3 regions of the Streptomyces sp. NPDC091280 genome follow, and region 2 is predicted to be linked to each of the others. Evidence: riboswitches for the same ligand, from Rfam matches in the RefSeq annotation. Region 2 holds a riboswitch; each other region holds the start of a gene.
What was found. A riboswitch is a leader RNA that binds a small molecule or an ion and turns the genes downstream of it on or off. The one in region 2 is predicted to bind thiamine pyrophosphate.
Positions count from the first base shown of each region.

Region 1: linked by a shared signal. The riboswitch ahead of thiC (phosphomethylpyrimidine synthase ThiC) and the one ahead of thiO (glycine oxidase ThiO) in region 2 are both predicted to bind thiamine pyrophosphate.
Region 3: linked by a shared signal. The riboswitch ahead of ACIQPR_RS36865 (thiamine ABC transporter substrate binding subunit) and the one ahead of thiO (glycine oxidase ThiO) in region 2 are both predicted to bind thiamine pyrophosphate.

Region 1 is NZ_JBIVUZ010000003.1:480,458-487,021, reverse strand. Features, by position in the region: gene ACIQPR_RS12260 (serine hydrolase domain-containing protein) at 23-1,312, shown strand; gene thiC (phosphomethylpyrimidine synthase ThiC) at 1,323-3,161, opposite strand; TPP riboswitch at 3,154-3,343, opposite strand; gene ACIQPR_RS12250 (YibE/F family protein) at 3,415-4,923, shown strand; gene ACIQPR_RS12245 (SsgA family sporulation/cell division regulator) at 5,135-5,572, opposite strand; gene ACIQPR_RS12240 (IclR family transcriptional regulator) at 5,672-6,511, opposite strand.
Region 2 is NZ_JBIVUZ010000011.1:45,954-52,517, reverse strand. Features, by position in the region: gene thiE (thiamine phosphate synthase) at 1-546, opposite strand, end outside; gene ACIQPR_RS30900 (Rv2175c family DNA-binding protein) at 698-1,069, opposite strand; gene ACIQPR_RS30895 (NAD(P)/FAD-dependent oxidoreductase) at 1,133-2,365, opposite strand; TPP riboswitch at 2,513-2,624, shown strand; gene thiO (glycine oxidase ThiO) at 2,622-3,776, shown strand; gene thiS (sulfur carrier protein ThiS) at 3,773-3,973, shown strand; gene ACIQPR_RS30880 (thiazole synthase) at 3,977-4,771, shown strand; gene pknB (Stk1 family PASTA domain-containing Ser/Thr kinase) at 4,876-6,564, shown strand, end outside.
Region 3 is NZ_JBIVUZ010000014.1:123,621-130,184, reverse strand. Features, by position in the region: gene pyrH (UMP kinase) at 1-615, shown strand, start outside; gene frr (ribosome recycling factor) at 746-1,303, shown strand; gene ACIQPR_RS36875 (phosphatidate cytidylyltransferase) at 1,303-2,508, shown strand; gene rlmN (23S rRNA (adenine(2503)-C(2))-methyltransferase RlmN) at 2,609-3,715, shown strand; TPP riboswitch at 3,747-3,853, shown strand; gene ACIQPR_RS36865 (thiamine ABC transporter substrate binding subunit) at 3,850-4,926, shown strand; gene ACIQPR_RS36860 (ABC transporter permease) at 4,971-6,564, shown strand, end outside.

The sequences.
Region 1 (6,564 bases), on a different contig from region 2:
GAGAGCTACGGGGGACTCGAACATGCAGTTGCCGTCGTCGAGGAAGACCGGCGCCGCCGTACTGGCCGCGGCGTTGCTCGCACTGGCCTCACCCATGGCCGCGACCACCGCGACCGCCGCCACCACAACCACCGGACACCCCGCACCGAACCACCCCTCTCACGTGTACGACGAAGCCGTGCTCCAGCGCGACCTGGCGGCCGTACGGCAGGCCGGAGGCGGCGATGTGAACGTGCTGGCCAGGGTCGACCGGCCGAACGGCGCCCCGCTCATGGCCCGCATCGGCACCCGCACGGCCGGCTCCGCCGCGCCGATCCCCTGGAACGCGCACTTCCGTGTGGCGAGCACGACGAAGACGTTCGTGGCGACCGTCGTCCTCCAACTCGTGGCGGAGAAACGGCTGTCACTCGACGACACCGTCGAGCACTGGCTGCCGGGAGTCGTCACGGGCAACGGCAACGACGGCACCCGCATCACCGTCCGCGACCTGCTCCGCCAGACCAGCGGCCTCTACGACTACATCGACGACGCGGAGATCCAGGACCGCCTGTTCAACCACTTCGACGAGAACCGCTACGACACCACCCCGGCGGCCGACCTGGTCGCCGTCGCGATGAAGCACCGGCCGCTGTTCGTGCCGCAGCCGGGCGGGGCCACCCGGTGGGCGTACTCCAACACCAACTACCTGCTGGCCGGGATGATCGCCGAGAAAGCCGGCGGCGCGAGCTGGCAGGACCTGGTCGCCCACCGCGTCATCGCGAGACTCGGACTGCGCGACACCTCCATCCCCGGGCTCAACCCGTTCCTTCCCGATCCGCATGTGAACGCGTACCTCACGACCGCCGACGGCAAGCGTCTCGACGTCACCGACCACAGCCTCCAGCACACCGCCGACTCCGGTGTGGTGAGCACCACCGCCGACCTGAACGCCTTCTTCCGGGCCCTGGCCGACGGCCGGCTGCTGCCCGCCGTACAGTGGCGCGAGATGCGGCAGACCGTCCAGCGGACCGACGACCCGGAGGACGTGGCCGAGATGCCCGAGGGCACCTACGGCCTCGGCCTGCGCAAGATCCCGCTCTCCTGCGGCGGCTTCTACTACACCCACGAGGGCGACGGAGCGGGCGTCAACACCCGCCCCGCGGTGAGTGCCGACGGCAGCCGCGCGGTGACCGTCTCCATCACGACGACCACCGCACCGCCGGACCTCACCGCTCTCAACCGCGCCACGGGCACCCTGGTCGACCACGCCCTGTGCGCCGTCGGCGGCGCCAGCGACGGCAGCGGCCCGGCCAAGGCCTCGCCGAAGAGCTAGAGGGCGGCCCTCAGTCGGCGATCGGCAGATAGACCCGGTTGCCCGCTGCCGCGAACTCCTTCGACTTCCGCGCCATGCCCTCTTCGACCTCGGCCTTGGTACCGCCGTGTTCGCGGCGGATGTCCTGGGAGATCTTCATCGAGCAGAACTTCGGCCCGCACATCGAGCAGAAGTGGGCCGTCTTGGCCGGTTCGGCCGGGAGGGTCTCGTCGTGGAACTCCCGTGCCGTGACCGGGTCGAGGGCCAGGTTGAACTGGTCCTCCCAGCGGAACTCGAAGCGGGCGTCGGACAGCGCGTCGTCCCACTCCTGTGCACCTGGGTGCCCCTTGGCGAGGTCGGCTGCGTGGGCGGCGATCTTGTAGGTGATGACGCCGGTCTTGACGTCGTCACGATTGGGCAGGCCCAAGTGCTCCTTGGGCGTGACATAGCAGAGCATGGCCGTGCCCCACCAGGCGATCATCGCGGCACCGATGCCAGAAGTGATGTGGTCGTACGCAGGCGCGACGTCCGTCGTCAGCGGGCCGAGCGTATAGAACGGAGCTTCATCACAGATCTCCTGCTGAAGGTCGATGTTCTCCTTGATCTTGTGCATCGGGACATGTCCCGGGCCTTCGATCATGGTCTGTACGTTGAAACGCTTGGCGATCGTGTTGAGTTCCCCGAGCGTGCGCAACTCCGCGAACTGCGCTTCGTCGTTGGCGTCCGCGATCGACCCCGGCCGCAGACCGTCGCCCAGCGAGTACGTGACGTCGTAGGCGGCGAGGATCTCGCAGAGTTCCTCGAAGTTCTCGTAGAGGAACGATTCCTTGTGGTGGGCCAGGCACCAGGCCGCCATGATCGAGCCGCCGCGCGAGACGATGCCGGTCTTGCGGTTCGCCGTCAGCGGTACGAACGGCAGCCGCACGCCCGCGTGGACGGTCATGTAGTCCACGCCCTGTTCGGCCTGTTCGACGACCGTGTCCTTGTAGATCTCCCAGGTCAGCTCCTCGGCGCGGCCGTCGACCTTTTCGAGCGCCTGGTAGAGCGGCACCGTGCCGATGGGGACGGGGGAGTTGCGCAGCACCCACTCGCGGGTGGTGTGGATGTTGCGGCCGGTGGACAGGTCCATGACCGTGTCGGCGCCCCAGCGGGTCGCCCACGTCATCTTCTCGACCTCCTCCTCGATGGAGGAAGTGACCGCGGAATTGCCGATGTTGGCGTTGACCTTCACCAGGAACCGCTTGCCGATGATCATCGGCTCGATCTCGGGGTGGTTGACGTTGGCCGGCAGTACCGCCCGCCCGGCCGCGATCTCCTCGCGGACCACTTCGGGCGCCACCTTCTCCCGTACCGCCACGAACTCCATCTCGGGCGTGATCTCGCCCCGTCGCGCGTAGGCGAGTTGGGTCACCGCCGTACCCTCACGGCCTCGGCGCGGCTGGCGCGGGCGGCCCGGGAACACGGCGTCCAGGTTGCGGAGTCCACCGCGCGGTGACGTGTGCTTGATTCCGTCGTCCTCGGGACGGACGGGGCGGCCCGCGTACTCCTCGGTGTCACCCCGGGCGATGATCCAGTTCTCCCGCAGCGGCGCCAGCCCCCTGCGGACGTCGGTGTCGACGAGCGGATCGGTGTACGGGCCCGAGGTGTCGTACAGCGTCACCGACTGCCCATTGGTGAGGTGCACCTGACGGACCGGCACCCGCAGATCGGGGCGCGAGCCCTCGACATACCCCTTGTGCCAGCCGATGGACTCCCCGGCCGCGGGGGACTCCTCAACCCCCGTCGGCTGCTCGGCCCGCGCGAACTCCTCGCCCGGAATGGGCTGTTCGTCCTGGCTGGAGGCAGGCGTGCGTACGTCCTTGTTGGTCATGAGACCTACTCCCTACGCCGGCATTACCCGGTAACAGGTTCGGCGGTCGACGCAGCGGCTTCCGTCAGCCGATGTTTCATGTGAAACATCACTCGATTCAGGTGACGTTTCCCGTGAAACATCGCAGAGACGAAGGTCAGCGCCCTCTCAGCCCGGTGCTCCGAGCTCCCGCGTGTGCAAAGGTGACTCCACGCTAGCGCCATAAGTGGCGCGGTGAACAGTGGGCCCCCGGCGTTCTTGCGATGATCGGGCGGTGACCACGACACAGCAGCCCCCGTACCCGCCGACCGGGCCGCCGCATGGCCACGACCACGGCCATGGTTCGGGAGGCGACCACGGCTCCGGGTCGGGGTCCGGGGACGACCACGGCTCCCACGGGGACGGCGGGCACGGCTCCGGTGCGGGCGGCGGACACGGTCACTCACACAGTCACGGGCCGGCCGCGCCCGTCTCCCGTCACCTCCGGAAGGTCATCGCGGCGATCCTGATCCCGTTCACGGTGGCGGTCGTGGTCGGCATGGTGGTGCTGTGGCCCGGCGGCGCCCCGTCGCACAAGCGCACCGGGGTCGGCTTCGACCGGCAGACGCAGCAGGCGACGGTCACCAAGGTCGTGAGCGTGAGCTGCGCCTCGGTGAACGCCTCGGGCGGGGGCGCGACCGGCGACACCTCCACGGCCGAGGGCTCCTCGGCGCAGCAGGAGGCGGGCGGCACCTGCAAGAAGGCCACGGTCACGGTCAGCACGGGCAAGGACAAGGGCCGTACGTTCACGGAGATCGTGCAGCCCGACCAGTCTCGGCAGTTGCACCAGGGCGAGAAGGTCGTGGTCGCCTACGAGCCCTCCGCGCCCCGGGATCTGCAGTACTCGGTCACCGATGTGAACCGGAAGTTCCCGATGGCGCTGCTCGCCGCGATCTTCGCGCTGGCCGTCGTGGTGGTGGGCCGACTGCGCGGTGTCATGGCACTGATCGCGCTGGCCATCAGCTTCATGATCCTCAACTTCTTCATCCTGCCCGCGATCCTGCACGGCTCGAACCCGCTGATCGTGGCGGTGGTCGGGTCCAGCGCCATCATGCTGATCGCCCTCTACATGTGCCACGGGCTGTCGGCCCGTACATCCGTGGCGGTGCTCGGCACGCTGATGTCGCTGGTGCTGATCGGCGTCCTGGGCTCGGTGTTCATCGGCTGGGCCGCGCTGACCGGCAACACGGACGACAACACGGGCCTGATCCACGGGCTGTATCCGTCGATCGACATGAGCGGCCTGCTGCTCGCCGGAGTCATCATCGGTTCGCTCGGTGTGCTCGACGATGTGACGGTCACGCAGACGTCGGCCGTGTGGGAACTGCACGAGGCCAATCCGTCGATGGGCTGGCGCGGGCTGTACCGCGCCGGTATCCGCATCGGCCGCGACCACATCGCCTCGGTCGTCAACACGCTCGTCCTCGCCTACGCGGGCGCCGCCCTGCCGCTGCTGCTGCTCTTCTCCATCGCCCAGAGCAGCGTGGGGTCGGTCGCCAACAGCGAGTTGGTCGCCGAGGAGATCGTGCGCACGCTGGTGGGTTCGATCGGCCTGGTCGCCTCGGTTCCGGTCACCACGGCGCTCGCCGCCCTCGTCGTCTCGGCGGACCGCCCCGGCAGCGACCCGGTACCGGCGGGTGTCGCCGGGGCGGCCACGGCGGGGCCCGGTGCCGGCCCCGCGTCGGCGCCGACCGCGAAGCCCGCACCGGCGCGCGGCGGGAAGGGCCGGCGCCGCAAGCACTGAGGACGGCGAGAACGGCCGCCCAGGGCCCCGCAGAAGCGTTCCTGCGACCTCGGGACGCCCGGAGTACCTCAGAGAGCACCTCGGGATGCCTCAGAGCATCTGAGAGAGGACCTCGGGGCGCCTCGGGGTCAGGGGCTCCCCAGACGCCGCCCGCGGTTCCGGGCCGTTGGCGAAGCGTTACGCCAACTCCCCCCGCCGCCATGGCAGCACGTCAGCCCGCGCTCTGCTCCTCCGCCAGAATGCGGTCCAGTGCCTCGTCGAGGTGGGCGTCGAAATCCGCGAGCGCGCCCTCCTGACCGAGCGGAACCAGCCGGTCGGTGCGGTCGAGGAAGGCCACGAGCGGGGCCGCGCCGGTCCGGAACAGCGCCTGGTCGCCGCCCACCTGAAGCCTGATCAGTACTTCGCCCAGCGTCTCGGGGTCGACGGGCTCGATCCGGACATCACCGTCCCCGGACGCCCGGCCCACCCCGTCGATCAGCAGCTCCCGGCCGAAAGCCCAGGTCACCGGGGCATCCCCCGGCAAATGGAAGGTCAGCCGCACGGCGTACGGATCGCACGCCTCGTAGCCCAGTTCGACCGGGATACGGAAGGAGAGCTCCTCGGAGACGAGGAAGCTCATCATGACCTCTGCCTGTACGGACTCGCGCATCGCCTATCCCGTCAATTGCCGCCGACTGGCCGGGAATGATCCCCGTGACACTGAAGGAATATTGCTGAACGTACACAACAGATCACAAGGAGTAATTTTTCAGATACTGATAGAGAGCGCGAGCGACCCCAGCAGCCTGCCGACCTCGGTCTGCAACTGCCGGGCGGCGGCCAGCAGTCGGTCGGCCTGGTGCGAGGGGAGAGAAATGGCCATCGTGGCTGCCGTACTGCCGAGCGTGATCGGAATCGCCGCGCAGACCGTGCCCAGCGCGTACTCCTGACGCTCCACCACCAGCTCCATCCGCCTCATCCGATCGAGGCGCCGCAGGAGGGAGTGCCCGTCCCGCACGGTGTACGGCGTGAGCGAGCGCGCGGGGTAGCGGTCGAGGTGGTCGCGCCGGGCCTCCTCGTCCACCTGGGCCAGCAGACACTGGCCGATCGCGTGCGCGTGCCCCGTCTCACGGAAGTCGGCCCACTCCTCGACCGCCGGGTTGGCCGGGGTGTCGGCGACGCACATGACCTCGATCTCGCCGTCGCGGTACATCGCGTAGTAGACCGGGACACCGATCGAATCCCGCCAGGCGGCCAGCGCGTCCACGAGCGTGCTGCGACGTTTCTCCTGCGCTCCGCTGCTGCTCAGCCTCTCGGCCGCCTCGCCGAGGAAGAACAGCCCTTTGTCGCGGCGGAGATAGCCCTCGTGCACGAGGGTGCGCAGCAGGTGGTAGGCCGTGGGAAGCGCGAGGCCGGTCTCGCGGGCCAACTGCTTCGCGGGGGCGCCGTGTTCGTGCGCGGCGACGGACTCCAGCAGCCGCATCGCCCGCTGGACGGAGCCGATGAGGGTGGCGGCGGCCTGGTGCGAGGGCTGGGTCGAGGACTGGGGCGGAGGCTGGGGCGAGGGCTCGGGAGCCGTCGCGGAGCGCTGTCGCGGCGGGGTCGCCACGGGCCGCAGTTGCGCGGGGATCGCCACCGATCTCGGCCATGTCGGCGGGACGG
Region 2 (6,564 bases):
GTCGAGGTTGCCGAGGTCGATGCCGCCGATGGCGAACCAGGGCCGGTCGGTGCCCAGGCCGGCCGTGTACCGGACCAGGTCGAGGCCGGGGGCGTGGCGGCCGGGCTTGGTGGGGGTCGGCCAGCACGGGCCGGTGCAGAAGTAGTCCACGCCCTCCTGGACGGCGGCGGCTGCGGCCTCCGTCTCCGCGTGCGTGGAGCGGCCGATCAGGACGTCGTCGCCGAGGATCGCGCGGGCCGCGGGGACCGGGAGGTCCCCCTGTCCCAGGTGCAGGACGTCGGCGCCGGCGGCGTGGGCGACATCCGCGCGGTCGTTGACCGCGAGCAGTCTGCCGTGCCGGGCGCAGGCGTCGGCGAACACCTGGAGGTGCTCCAGCTCCTCGGCGGCCTCCATGCCCTTGTCGCGCAGCTGCACGATGTCGACCCCGCCGGCCAGCACCGCGTCCAGGAACTCCGGCAGGTCGCCCTGGCGGCTGCGGGCGTCCGTGCAGAGGTAGACCCGGGCGTCGGCGAGTTCCGCGCGTACGGCGGCTGCGGTGTCGGGCATGGGTGTGTCCCCCCGTTGTCGTTCGTCTTCGGTGCGCGGTGGTGCCGGGTACGGGCCGCGGGCGGGCGCGCCGCGGCCCGTGCACCGGTCGGTCGTCCGGTCTGCCGGTCGTCCGGGGCAGTCGGTCGTCCCGGTCAGCCGGTCGCCCGGGTCAGACGGCGAGCGCCTGGGCGCGGCGCTTCACCTCCGTGCCGCGATTCTCGCTCAGGGCCTGCGCGGGGGTGCCGGGCAGGCTGGGGTCGGGGGTGAAGAGCCATTCCAGCATCTCTTCGTCGGAGAAGCCGTCGTCCCGCAGGAGCGTCAGGGTCCCGGTGAGGCCCTTGACGACCTTCTGCTCGGCCCCGTCGATGAAGGCGGCGGGGACGTGCAGCGCGCGGTTCTCACCACGCCGTACGGCGATGACTTGGCCCTCCTTGACCAGCTGCCGCACGCGTGTCACCTCGACATCGAGCATCTCTGCGATGTCGGGCAGCGTGAGCCAGGCGGGGACGAGAGCATCGATCTTTGCGTCAATCTCGGTCACGTAAACAGCGTGCCATCCCGGACTGACAGTCGGAAGCCGGGCCGGTCCGACCCGGGGTACGAACTAGGCCACAGCGGCCTTCATCGGGAGGGAAGGGTCGGCCAGCGGGCCGGGATTCACCTGGGTGCCCGATTCGATCAGCCGGCGGCCCTGGGCCAGGTCGCGGGGGCGGCCGACCGCCAGGAGGGCCACCATGCGGTCGCCGCGCAGCCAGCAGGCGGTCCAGGCCGGGGTGGCCGGGTCGCCGCGCCACAGCAGCGTGTCGGCGGACGCGTGGTGGCCGACGTACTGGACGAAGCGGCCGAACTGCTCGGACCAGAAGTAGGGCACCGGGTCGTAGACCGCCGGGGTCGAGCCGACGATGTTCGCGGCGACCGTGCGCGGGCCCTGGAGGGCGTTGTCCCAGTGGTGGACGAGAAGGCGCTCGCCGTACCTTCCCGAAGGGAAGGAGGCGCAGTCGCCGACCGCGTACACGTCCGGCACCGAGGTGCGCAGCCGGTCGTCGGCCACGACCTCGCGGTGGGCGCCCAGTTCGATGCCGGAGTCCGCGAGCCAGCCGGTGGCGGGGCGGGCGCCGATGCCGACCACGACCGCTCCCGCGGGCAGCCGGGTGCCGTCGTCGAGGACCACGGCACCGGGTTCGACGCGCTCCACGCGCGTGTGCGTGCGCAGCACGGCTCCGGCGTCCGCGTACCAGGCGGCCATCGGCGCGGCCACCTCGGCGGGCAGCGCGCCCGCGAGCGGCCGGTCGGCGGCCTCCACGACGGTCACCGCGCAGCCCGCCTCACGCGCGGCCGTGGCGAACTCGGCGCCGATCCAGCCCGCGCCGACGACCACGATGTCGTGCTGCCGCGCGAGCACCGGTCGCAGCCGCTCGGCGTCGTCCAGGGTGCGCAGCAGATGCACTCCGGGGACGCCGTCGGCGCCCGGGAGCCGGATCGGCTCGGCACCGGTGGCGAGGACGAGGACGTCGTACGGCACCGGGCCCTCGGCGGTGTCGAGTTCGTGGTCGGCGGGGCGCAGGCCCAGGACCTCGCGGCCGAGCCGGAGTTCGATGCCGAGCGCCTCGAAGTCGACGTCGAAGGCGGAGCCCTCGGCCTTGCCGAGCAGCACGGCCTTGGACAGCGGCGGGCGGTCGTAGGGCTGATGGGGTTCGGCGCCGAGGAGGGTGACGGTGCCGGTGAAGCCCTGTTCGCGCAGGGCGACCGCGGTCTGCACCCCTGCCATGCCCGCGCCGACGACGACCACGCGCCGTCCCTCGCCGCCCGCGTCCCGTCCCGGTGTCTGCTCGCTCATCCGATCACCATAGACACCTGACAAATCGTCAGTCAGGGGGTGCGTCCAGTGACCTGTTCCACAACGCTCCTCCCGCGCGTCGCGCGGGCGGCCGTGGACGGAGGCTCCCTTACCGGGACATGGGGTACGGGCTAGGGTGGCCGACGTACAAGCACTCGCGGGAGTCCGGACGCACCGGGCTGAGAGGGAGGCTGGCGGCCTCCGACCGTACGAACCTGATCCGGGTCATGCCGGCGAAGGGAGGGGCTGGACGCCCATGCCTACACGTACGTCAGACGTCCTCGTCGTCGGGGGCGGGATCATCGGCCTGGTCACGGCCTGGCGGGCGGCCGGACGGGGGTTCGCGACCGCCGTGGTGGACCCTGAGCCGGGCGGCGGGGCCGCCCAGGTGGCCGCCGGGATGCTGGCCGCGGTCACGGAGCTGCACTACGGCGAGCAGACCCTGCTCGCCCTCAACCTGGCCTCGGCGCACCGCTACCCGGACTTCGCGGCCGAGCTGACCGACCTCACCGGGCTGGACCTCGGCTACCGGCGCTGCGGCACGCTCGCCGTCGCCCTGGACGCCGACGACCGCGCCCACCTCCGTGAACTGCACACCCTGCAACGGCAGTCGGGGCTGGACTCCGAGTGGCTGTCCGGGCGCGAGTGCCGGCGTCTGGAGCCGATGCTCGCGCCGGGCGTGCGCGGGGGGCTCCGCGTCGACGGGGACCACCAGGTCGACCCGAGGCGGCTGGCGCGGGCGCTGGTGGCCGCGTGCGAGCGCGCCGGGGTCGCTTTCCACCGGACGTGGGCCGAGCGGCTCACGGTCGGCCAGGACCGCGCCACGGGGGTCGTCACGCGCGAGGGGGAGGTGCTGGGCGCGGAGCAGGTGGTGCTCGCGGGCGGCAGCCTCAGCGGGCGGCTGGCGGGCGTCCCGGACGACGTCCTGCCGCCGGTGCGGCCCGTGAAGGGGCAGGTGCTGCGGCTGACCGTGCCCGAGCGGTACAAGCCGTTCCTGAGCCGGACCGTGCGGGCCGTGGTGCGCGGCAGTCAGGTCTACCTGGTGCCGCGCGAGAACGGCGAGCTGGTCGTCGGCGCGACCAGCGAGGAACTGGGCTGGGACACCACGGTGACCGCCGGCGGGGTCTACGAACTGCTGCGCGACGCGCACGAGCTGGTCCCCGGGATCACCGAACTGCCGCTCACCGAGACCCGGGCCGGACTGCGCCCCGGCTCCCCCGACAACGCGCCGCTGCTCGGCCCCACCGCCCTCCCCGGGCTGCTGCTGGCCACCGGGCACTACCGCAACGGCGTCCTGCTCACCCCGGTCACCGGCGACGCCCTCGCGCACGCGCTGGCCACCGGCGAACTCCCGGACGAGGCGCGCCCGTTCACCCCGAAGCGATTCGCTCTCACGGAGTTGCCCGCATGAACGTCTCCGTCAACGGGGAGCCCCGGGTGATCGCCCCCGGCACGGCTCTCGACGCCCTGGTGCGCACCCTGGCCGCGTCGCCCTCCGGAGTGGCCGCCGCCCTCAACGAAACCGTCGTCCCGCGCGCGGAATGGCCATCGACCTCCCTCTCCGAGGGGGACCGCGTCGAGGTCCTGACCGCCGTCCAAGGAGGCTGACCCATGGCCGACGACCCCTTCCTCCTCGGTGGTACGTCCTTCACGTCCCGGCTGATCATGGGCACCGGGGGCGCGCCCAGCCTCGACGTCCTGGAACGCGCGCTGGTCGCCTCCGGCACGGAACTCACGACGGTCGCGATGCGGCGCGTGGACGCCTCCGTGCACGGCTCCGTGCTGTCCGTCCTGGAGCGGCTCGGCATCCGGGTGCTGCCCAACACGGCGGGCTGCTTCACGGCCGGTGAGGCGGTGCTGACGGCCCGGCTGGCGCGCGAGGCGCTCGGGACGTCACTGGTCAAACTGGAGGTGATCGCGGACGAGCGCACCCTGCTGCCCGATCCCGTCGAACTGCTCGACGCGGCCGAGACCCTGGTCGACGACGGGTTCACGGTGCTGCCGTACACGAACGACGATCCCGTGCTGGCGCGGAAGCTGGAGGACGTCGGGTGTGCGGCGGTCATGCCGCTGGGGTCGCCGATCGGGTCCGGGCTCGGGATCCGCAATCCGCACAACTTCCAGCTGATCACCGAGCACGCGCGCGTGCCGGTGATTCTGGACGCGGGGGCCGGTACGGCGTCCGACGCGGCGTTCGCGATGGAGCTGGGGTGCGCGGGTGTGATGCTCGCCTCGGCGGTGACCCGGGCGCGGGAACCGGCGCTGATGGCGTCCGGCATGAGGAGTGCCGTGGAGGCGGGCCGGCTGGCGTTCCGGGCGGGGCGTATCCCCCGTAGGCACTTCGCCGAGGCCTCGTCTCCCGCAGCGGGCCTGGCACGGCTGGACCCGGAGCGCCCGGCCTTCTGAACACGCGCTCCACAGCGTGGGATCCGTCACAGGTCCGCTGCAGTAAGGCTCCGATCCTGGCCGAAAACCCGGTGCTGTCAGCCTCGGCTCGTACACTCACCTGCGTGGATACGACCCTCTCCGACCCTCTCGTCGGGCAGCTGCTCGACGGCCGGTATCGCGTCGACGCGCGGATCGCCGTCGGCGGGATGGCCACGGTCTACCGGGCCGTGGACACCCGCCTCGACCGGGTTCTCGCGCTCAAGGTGATGCACCCGACGCTGGCGGCCGACGCCTCCTTCGTCGACCGGTTCATCCGCGAGGCCAAGTCGGTGGCGCGGCTGGCGCACCCGAACGTGGTGCAGGTCTTCGACCAGGGCGCCCAGGGCGCGTACGTCTATCTGGCGATGGAGTACGTCGCCGGCTGCACCCTGCGGGACGTGCTGCGCGAGCGCGGGGCGCTCCAGCCGCGGGCCGCGCTGGACATCCTGGAGCCCGTGCTGGCGGCGCTCGGTGCCGCGCACCGGGCCGGGTTCGTGCACCGGGACATGAAGCCGGAGAACGTGCTCATAGGGGACGACGGCCGGGTCAAGGTGGCCGACTTCGGGCTGGTCCGGTCCGTGGACACGGTCACCAGCACCACGGAGAACGTGCTCGGCACGGTCTCGTATCTCGCGCCGGAGCAGATCGAGGGCGGCACCGCGTCGCCCCGGGTCGACGTGTACGCGTGCGGTGTCGTCCTGTACGAGATGCTGACCGGCGAGAAGCCGCACGACGGGGACTCCCCCGCGATCGTGCTCTACAAGCACCTGCACGAGGACGTCCCGCCGCCCTCGGCCGTCGTGCCCGGCCTGGCGTACGAGCTGGACGAGCTGGTCGCCACGGCCACCGCGCGGACCCCGGACATCCGGCCCTACGACGCGGTCGCGCTGTTCGGCCTGGTCCGCGAGGCGCGGGCCGGGCTGAGCGACGGGCAGCTGGACGCGGTGCCGCCGCAGGCGCTGACCTCGGAGCATCCCAACGCGGAGAACCGTACGAGCGTGATCCCGCGCTCGCTGACCGTGCCGCGTCCGCTGCCGGTCAACGAGGAGGACGAGGGCGGCGACCCGTTCAACCGGACCAGCCGGTTCGAGAGCGGGCCGCCGCTGCCGCCCCGGCGGCGCGAGGACCGGCGGCCCCGGCGCGGGCTGCTGGCGATCGTCGCCGCCGTGCTGTTGGTCCTCGGGGTCGGCGCGGGGGTCTGGTACATCAACTCCGGCCAGTTCACCAAGGTCCCGCCGCTGCTGGCGAAGACCGAGGCGCAGGCGACGGCGCGGCTGAAGGAGGCCGGTCTCGACGTCAAGTCGGTCAAGCACGCCTACAGCGACACCGTGCGGCGCGGCACCGTCATCAGCACCGACCCGGCGCCCGGCGCCCGCATCCGGGACAACGACTCGGTGGCCCTGACCGTCTCGGACGGGCCGGAGACCGTGAAGGTGCCCGATCTGACGGGCTACGCCCTGGGCAGGGCGCAGGCCCTGCTCAAGACGGACGGGCTGGCGGCCGGCATGGTCACCAGGGAGTTCAGCGACGACGTCCCCAAGGGCTTCGTGATCAGCACGGCCCCCGGTGCAGGCACCGAGCGCCGCGCCGGCTCCGCGATAGCCCTGACCGTCAGCAAGGGCAGCGCGGTGGACGTGCCCGACGTCACCGGTGAGAGCCTGGACGACGCGAAGTCGGACCTCCAGGAGGCCGGTCTGACCGTGAAGGTGTCCGACACCGAGGTCACCTCGGAGTACGACGCGGGCCAGGTCGCCCAGCAGACCCCGGCCGGC
Region 3 (6,564 bases), on a different contig from region 2:
GTCGTACGGGACGGCGCGGAGGTCGCCGTCGTCATCGGCGGCGGCAACTTCTTCCGCGGCGCCGAACTCCAGCAGCGCGGCATGGACCGGGCCCGCTCCGACTACATGGGCATGCTCGGCACGGTGATGAACTGCCTCGCCCTCCAGGACTTCCTGGAGAAGGAGGGCATCGACAGCCGCGTCCAGACCGCCATCACCATGGGCCAGGTCGCCGAGCCGTACATCCCGCTGCGCGCCGTGCGCCACCTGGAGAAGGGCCGTGTGGTCATCTTCGGCGCCGGTATGGGCATGCCGTACTTCTCCACCGACACCACCGCCGCCCAGCGCGCCCTGGAGATCAACGCCGAGGCGCTGCTGATGGGCAAGAACGGTGTCGACGGGGTCTACGACTCCGACCCGAAGACCAACCCCGCGGCCGTCAAGTTCGACTCGCTGAGCTACGGCGAGGTCATCACCCAGGACCTCAAGGTCGCCGACATGACCGCCATCACCCTGTGCCGCGACAACAAGCTTCCGATCCTGGTCTTCGAGCTTCTGGCGGAGGGCAATATCGCCCGCGCCGTCAAGGGTGAGAAGATCGGCACGCTTGTGGGTGACCAAGGCAGCCAGGGCTGATGACCCTGACCGGGGGATGGACAATGTCCTGCCGGTCGGGAACCGTGCAGGAAGAAGACGCGACGCAGCCGGCCGCCGACGCCGACACAGCACAGCAGCCGGGCCTACTCAAGACACGCAGGAGCAAGTGGTGATCGAAGAGACCCTCCTCGAAGCCGAGGAGAAGATGGAGAAGGCCGTCGTGGTCGCCAAGGAGGACTTCGCCGCGATCCGCACCGGCCGTGCGCACCCGGCGATGTTCAACAAGATCGTGGCCGACTATTACGGCGCACTGACACCGATCAACCAGCTGGCTTCGTTCTCCGTGCCGGAGCCGCGCATGGCCGTGGTGACCCCGTTCGACAAGAGCGCGCTGCGCAACATCGAGCAGGCGATCCGTGACTCGGACCTCGGCGTCAACCCGAGCAACGACGGCAACATCATCCGTGTGACGTTCCCGGAGCTGACCGGGGAGCGCCGCAAGGAGTACATCAAGGTCGCCAAGACCAAGGCCGAGGACTCCAAGATCTCGATCCGCTCCATCCGCCGCAAGGCCAAGGAAGCGATCGACAAGGCGATCAAGGACGGCGACATCGGCGAGGACGAGGGCCGTCGCGCGGAGAAGGAGCTCGACGACACCACGGCGAAGTACGTCGCCCAGGTGGACGAACTCCTCAAGCACAAGGAAGCGGAGCTGCTAGAGGTCTGATGAACGACTCTTCCTGGGGGGCACCGCCACAAGCCGGGTACTGGGGGCCGTCCGACGAGGGGCCTGTCCAGGGGGCTGCCCCGGCGGGTCCCACGTACGATGCGCCCAAGGCGCAGCAGACTCGCCCCATGCCCATCGTGCCCGACGAGCCCGCATACGGCGGACACCAGGATGACGACCGGGGGGCCGCTCGGCTGAGCGGCCCCTTGTTCCGCGACGAGACGTTCCGCGACGAGACGCGGCAGCCGCCGTACGACGTACGGCAGTCGCCGTCGTACGACCCGCGGACACCGACCTCTGACATGCCGCAGGCGCTCCCCTACGGGGTGGGGCCGCAGAATCCGGAGCCCATGCCCGACGTCCCGCCATCGGCGCCCGCCCCGCAGAAGAAGAGCGCGGGCCGGGACCTGGGTGCGGCCATAGGGGTCGGGGTCGGACTCGGCGCGGTGATCGCCGCGTCCCTGTTCGTCGTCAAGGCCGTGTTCGTCGGCGTGATAGCGGTCGCCGTCGTGGTGGGTCTGTGGGAGCTGACCTCGCGGCTTCAGGAGCGCAAGGGCATCAAGGCGCCCCTCGTGCCCCTCGCGGTCGGCGGTGCGGCGATGGTCGTCGCCGGTTACGTCCGGGGCCCTGAGGGCGCCTGGGTCGCCATGGCGCTCACGGCGCTCGCCGTCCTGGTCTGGCGGATGACGGAACCGCCGGAGGGCTACCTCAAGGACGTCACGGCGGGCGTCTTCGCGGCGTTCTACGTGCCGTTCCTGGCCACGTTCGTCGCCCTGATGCTCACCGCCGACGACGGCGCCTGGCGGGTGCTGACGTTCCTGCTGCTGACCGTCGTCAGCGACACCGGGGCGTACGCCATCGGCTGGCGCTTCGGCAGGCACAAGCTCGCCCCGCGCATCAGCCCCGGCAAGACCCGCGAGGGCCTGTTCGGGGCGGTGTCCTTCGCGATGGTGGCGGGCGCGCTGTGCATGCAGTTCCTGATCGACGACGGCAGCTGGTGGCAGGGCCTCGTCCTGGGCCTCGCGGTCGCGGCCAGCGCCACGCTGGGCGACCTCGGCGAGTCCATGATCAAGCGGGACCTCGGCATCAAGGACATGGGCACGCTGCTGCCGGGTCACGGCGGCATCATGGACCGGCTGGACTCCCTGCTGCCCACGGCTCCCGTGGTGTGGTTGATGTTCGTGCTGTTCGTCGGCTCCGGCTGACCGGCGGGGATACCCGCTGACCTGCGGTTTCGCGGAGGAGGGGCTCGTTGTCCACAGGGCGGCGAGTCCCTCTTCGTATGTCTGCGACACTGGTAGGGCCATGCCTAAGCCCGGAGAACTCACATTCGTCGCCCCGCGCGGAGCCCAGAAGCCGCCGCGGCACCTCGCCGATCTCACGCCCGCCGAGCGCAAGGAAGCCGTCGCGGCGGTCGGCGAGAAGCCGTTTCGCGCCAAGCAGCTCTCGCAGCACTACTTCGCGCGTCTCGCGCACGACCCGGAGCAGTGGACCGACATCCCCGCCGGTTCGCGCGCCAAGCTCCAGGAGGCGCTGCTCCCTGAGCTGATGACGGTCGTACGGCATCTGTCGACCGACCAGGACACCACCCGCAAGACGCTGTGGCGGCTGTTCGACGGGACGCTCGTCGAGTCCGTGCTGATGCGGTACCCGGACCGGGTCACCATGTGCATCAGCTCGCAGGCCGGCTGCGGGATGAACTGCCCGTTCTGCGCGACGGGCCAGGCCGGCCTCGACCGGAACCTCTCCACCGGTGAGATCGTGCACCAGATCGTGGACGGCATGCGCGCGCTGCGCGACGGCGAGATCCCGGGGGGTCCCGCCCGGCTCTCCAACATCGTCTTCATGGGCATGGGCGAGCCCCTCGCCAACTACAAGCGGGTCGTCCAGTCCATCCGTGCCCTCACCGACCCCGAGCCGGACGGCCTCGGCCTCTCGCAGCGCGGGATCACCGTCTCGACGGTCGGACTCGTGCCGGCGATCCACCGTTTCGCGGACGAGGGCTTCAAGTGCCGGCTCGCGATCTCGCTGCACGCGCCGGACGACGACCTGCGCGACACCCTGGTCCCCGTGAACACCCGGTGGAAGGTCCGCGAGGTCCTCGACGCCGGCTGGGAGTACGCGGCGAAGTCCGGGCGCCGGCTGTCCATCGAGTACGCGCTGATCCGGGACATCAACGACCAGGCGTGGCGCGGCGACCGGCTCGGCCGGCTCCTCAAGGGCAAGCCCGTGCACGTCAACCTGATCCCGCTGAACCCGACGCCGGGCTCCAAGTGGACGGCCTCCCGCCCCGAGGACGAGAAGGCGTTCGTCGAGGCCATCGCGGCCCATGGGGTGCCGGTCACCGTCCGGGACACCCGTGGCCAGGAGATCGACGGAGCGTGCGGTCAGCTGGCGGCCACCGAGAGGTAACCTTCACCCGTACCACCTGTACGTACACCTTCATATCCGACAGGGGAGCGCGCAGCGCTGAGAGTGCGGCAATCGGGCCGCAGACCCTCTGAACCTCGCCCAGGTCATTCTGGGTAGGAAGTTCGGTCATCACCGTGAACACCAAGAAGTACTGTGCTGTCCTCGTGGGCCTCGGCCTGGTCACGCTCTCCGCGTGCGGGTCGGGCTCGGACGGCAGCGGCGGCTCCGGCTCCAAGACCGTCACGCTCGTCAGCCACGACTCGTGGGCCGTCTCCAAGAGCGTCCTCAAGGACTTCGAGAAGCAGTCCGGCTACACCGTCAAGGTCCTCAAGGACGGCGACGCCGGACAGGCCGTCAACAAGGCGATCCTGACCAAGGACAACCCCCAGGGAGACGTCTTCTTCGGCGTCGACAACACCCTGCTCTCCCGCGCGCTCGACAACGGCCTCTTCCAGTCCTACGACGCGAAGGGCTCCGCGACCGTCAAACCCGCCTACCGCGTCGACGAGTCCAAGCACCGGGTCACGCCCATCGACACCGGCGACATCTGCGTCAACTACGACAAGGCCTACTTCAGCAAGCACAAGCTGACCCCGCCCACCTCCTTCGCGGACCTGGTCAAGCCCGAGTACAAGAACCTCCTGGTCACCGAGAACGCGGCCACCTCCTCGCCCGGCCTCGGCTTCCTGCTCGGCAGCGCGGCCCAATTCGGGGACGACGGCTGGCAGGCGTACTGGAAGCAGCTCAAGGCCAACGGCGTGAAGGTCGTCGACGGCTGGGAGCAGGCCTACGACCAGGAGTTCTCCGGGTCGGCCGGTGGCAGGAAGGCGGGCGGCGACCGGCCCCTCGTCGTCTCGTACGCTTCCTCGCCGCCCGCCGAGGTCATCTACGGCGACCCGAAGCCGACCACCGCGCCCACCGGGGTGGCGTACGGCACCTGCTTCCGGCAGACCGAGTACGCGGGACTGCTCAGCAACGCGAGGAACACCAAGGGCGGCAAGGCCTTCATCGACTTCCTGCTCACCAAGGAGTTCCAGGAGGACATGCCGCTCAACATGTTCGTCTACCCGGTGATCGAGGGCGCGACCGTGCCGGCCGAGTTCACGAAGTACGGTCCGCAGGCCAAGGACCCCGAGACCATGGCCCCCGCGAAGATCGCCGCCGACCGGGACCAGTGGGTCAAGTCGTGGACCTCGCTCGTACTGAAGTAGCCCCCCGGCGGACCCACCGGGGCAGCGTGACGCGGCTCGGTCTCATGGCCGTGCCCGTCGCGTTCTTCGCGGTGTTCTTCGCCTATCCGGTCGCCGCGATCGTCGCGCGCGGCCTGAAGGTGGACGGCGCCTGGCAGTTGGGCCGCATCGCGGACGTGCTGGCCCAGTCGGACATCCGGCACGTCCTGTGGTTCACCACCTGGCAGGCGCTCGCCTCCACCGCGCTCACGCTGCTCATCGCGCTCCCCGGCGCGTATGTCTTCGCGCGCTTCGACTTCCCGGGCCGGCACGTGCTGCGGGCGGTCGTGACGGTCCCCTTCGTGCTGCCCACGGTCGTCGTCGGTACGGCCTTCCTCGCGCTCGTCGGCCGCGGCGGACTCCTGGACGACCTGTGGGGCGTACGGCTGGACACCACCGTGTGGGCCATCCTGCTCGCGCACGTCTTCTTCAACTACGCGGTCGTCGTCCGGACGGTGGGCGGCCTCTGGGCCCAGCTCGACCCGCGTCAGGAGGAGGCCGCGCGGATGCTCGGCGCCTCCCGGCTGCGGGCCTGGCGGCAGGTGACGCTGCCCGCGCTCGCGCCCGCCGTGGCCGCCGCCGCGCTGATGGTCTTCCTGTTCACCTTCACCTCGTTCGGTGTGGTGCAGATCCTCGGCGGCCCGACCTTCTCGACCCTCGAAGTGGAGATCTACCGCCAGACCTCCGAGATCTTCGACCTCTCCACGGCGGCCGTGCTGACGATCGTCCAGTTCGCCGCGGTGGGCACGATCCTCGCCGTCCACGCCTGGACGGTACGGCGACGGGAGACGGCCCTGCGGCTGGTGGACCCGGCGGTGACCGCACGCCGCCCGCGCGGGGCCGGCCAGTGGTCCCTGCTGGCCGGAGTCCTCGTCTCGATCCTCCTGCTGCTCGTACTGCCGCTCGCGGTGCTGGTCCAACGGTCGCTCGGCACAGCGCACTTCGGCTACTACCGGGCGCTGACCCACGACGACGGCGGCACCTTCCTGGTCCCGCCGATCGCCGCGATCGGCAACTCGCTGGAGTACGCCGTCGCCGCCACCGCCATCGCCGTGCTGATCGGCGGCCTCGCCGCCGCGGCCCTGACCCGGCGCGACGCGGGACGGCTGGTACGCGGCTTCGACGCGCTGCTGATGCTGCCGCTCGGGGTGTCGGCGGTGACGGTCGGCTTCGGCTTCCTGATCTCGCTCGACAAACCCCCGGTGGATCTGCGGAGTTCATGGATCCTGGTGCCGCTCGCGCAGGCGCTGGTCGGTGTCCCCTTCGTCGTACGGACCATGCTGCCCGTGCTGCGGGCGGTGGACGGGCGGCTGCGGGAGGCGGCGGCCGTGCTCGGGGCGTCGCCGTGGCGGGTGTGGCGCGAGGTCGATCTGCCGTTGGTGCGGCGGGCGTTGCTGATCGCCGCCGGGTTCGCGTTCGCGGTGTCGCTGGGGGAGTTCGGGGCGACCGTGTTCATCGCGCGGCCCGACAACCCGACGCTGCCGGTCGCGGTGGCCCGGCTGCTGTCCCGGCCCGGGGATCTCAACTACGGCCAGGCGATGGCCCTTTCGACGATTCTGATGGTGGTGTGCGCGGTGGCCCTGCTGGTCCTTGAGCGGCTGCGCACCGACCGGACGGGGG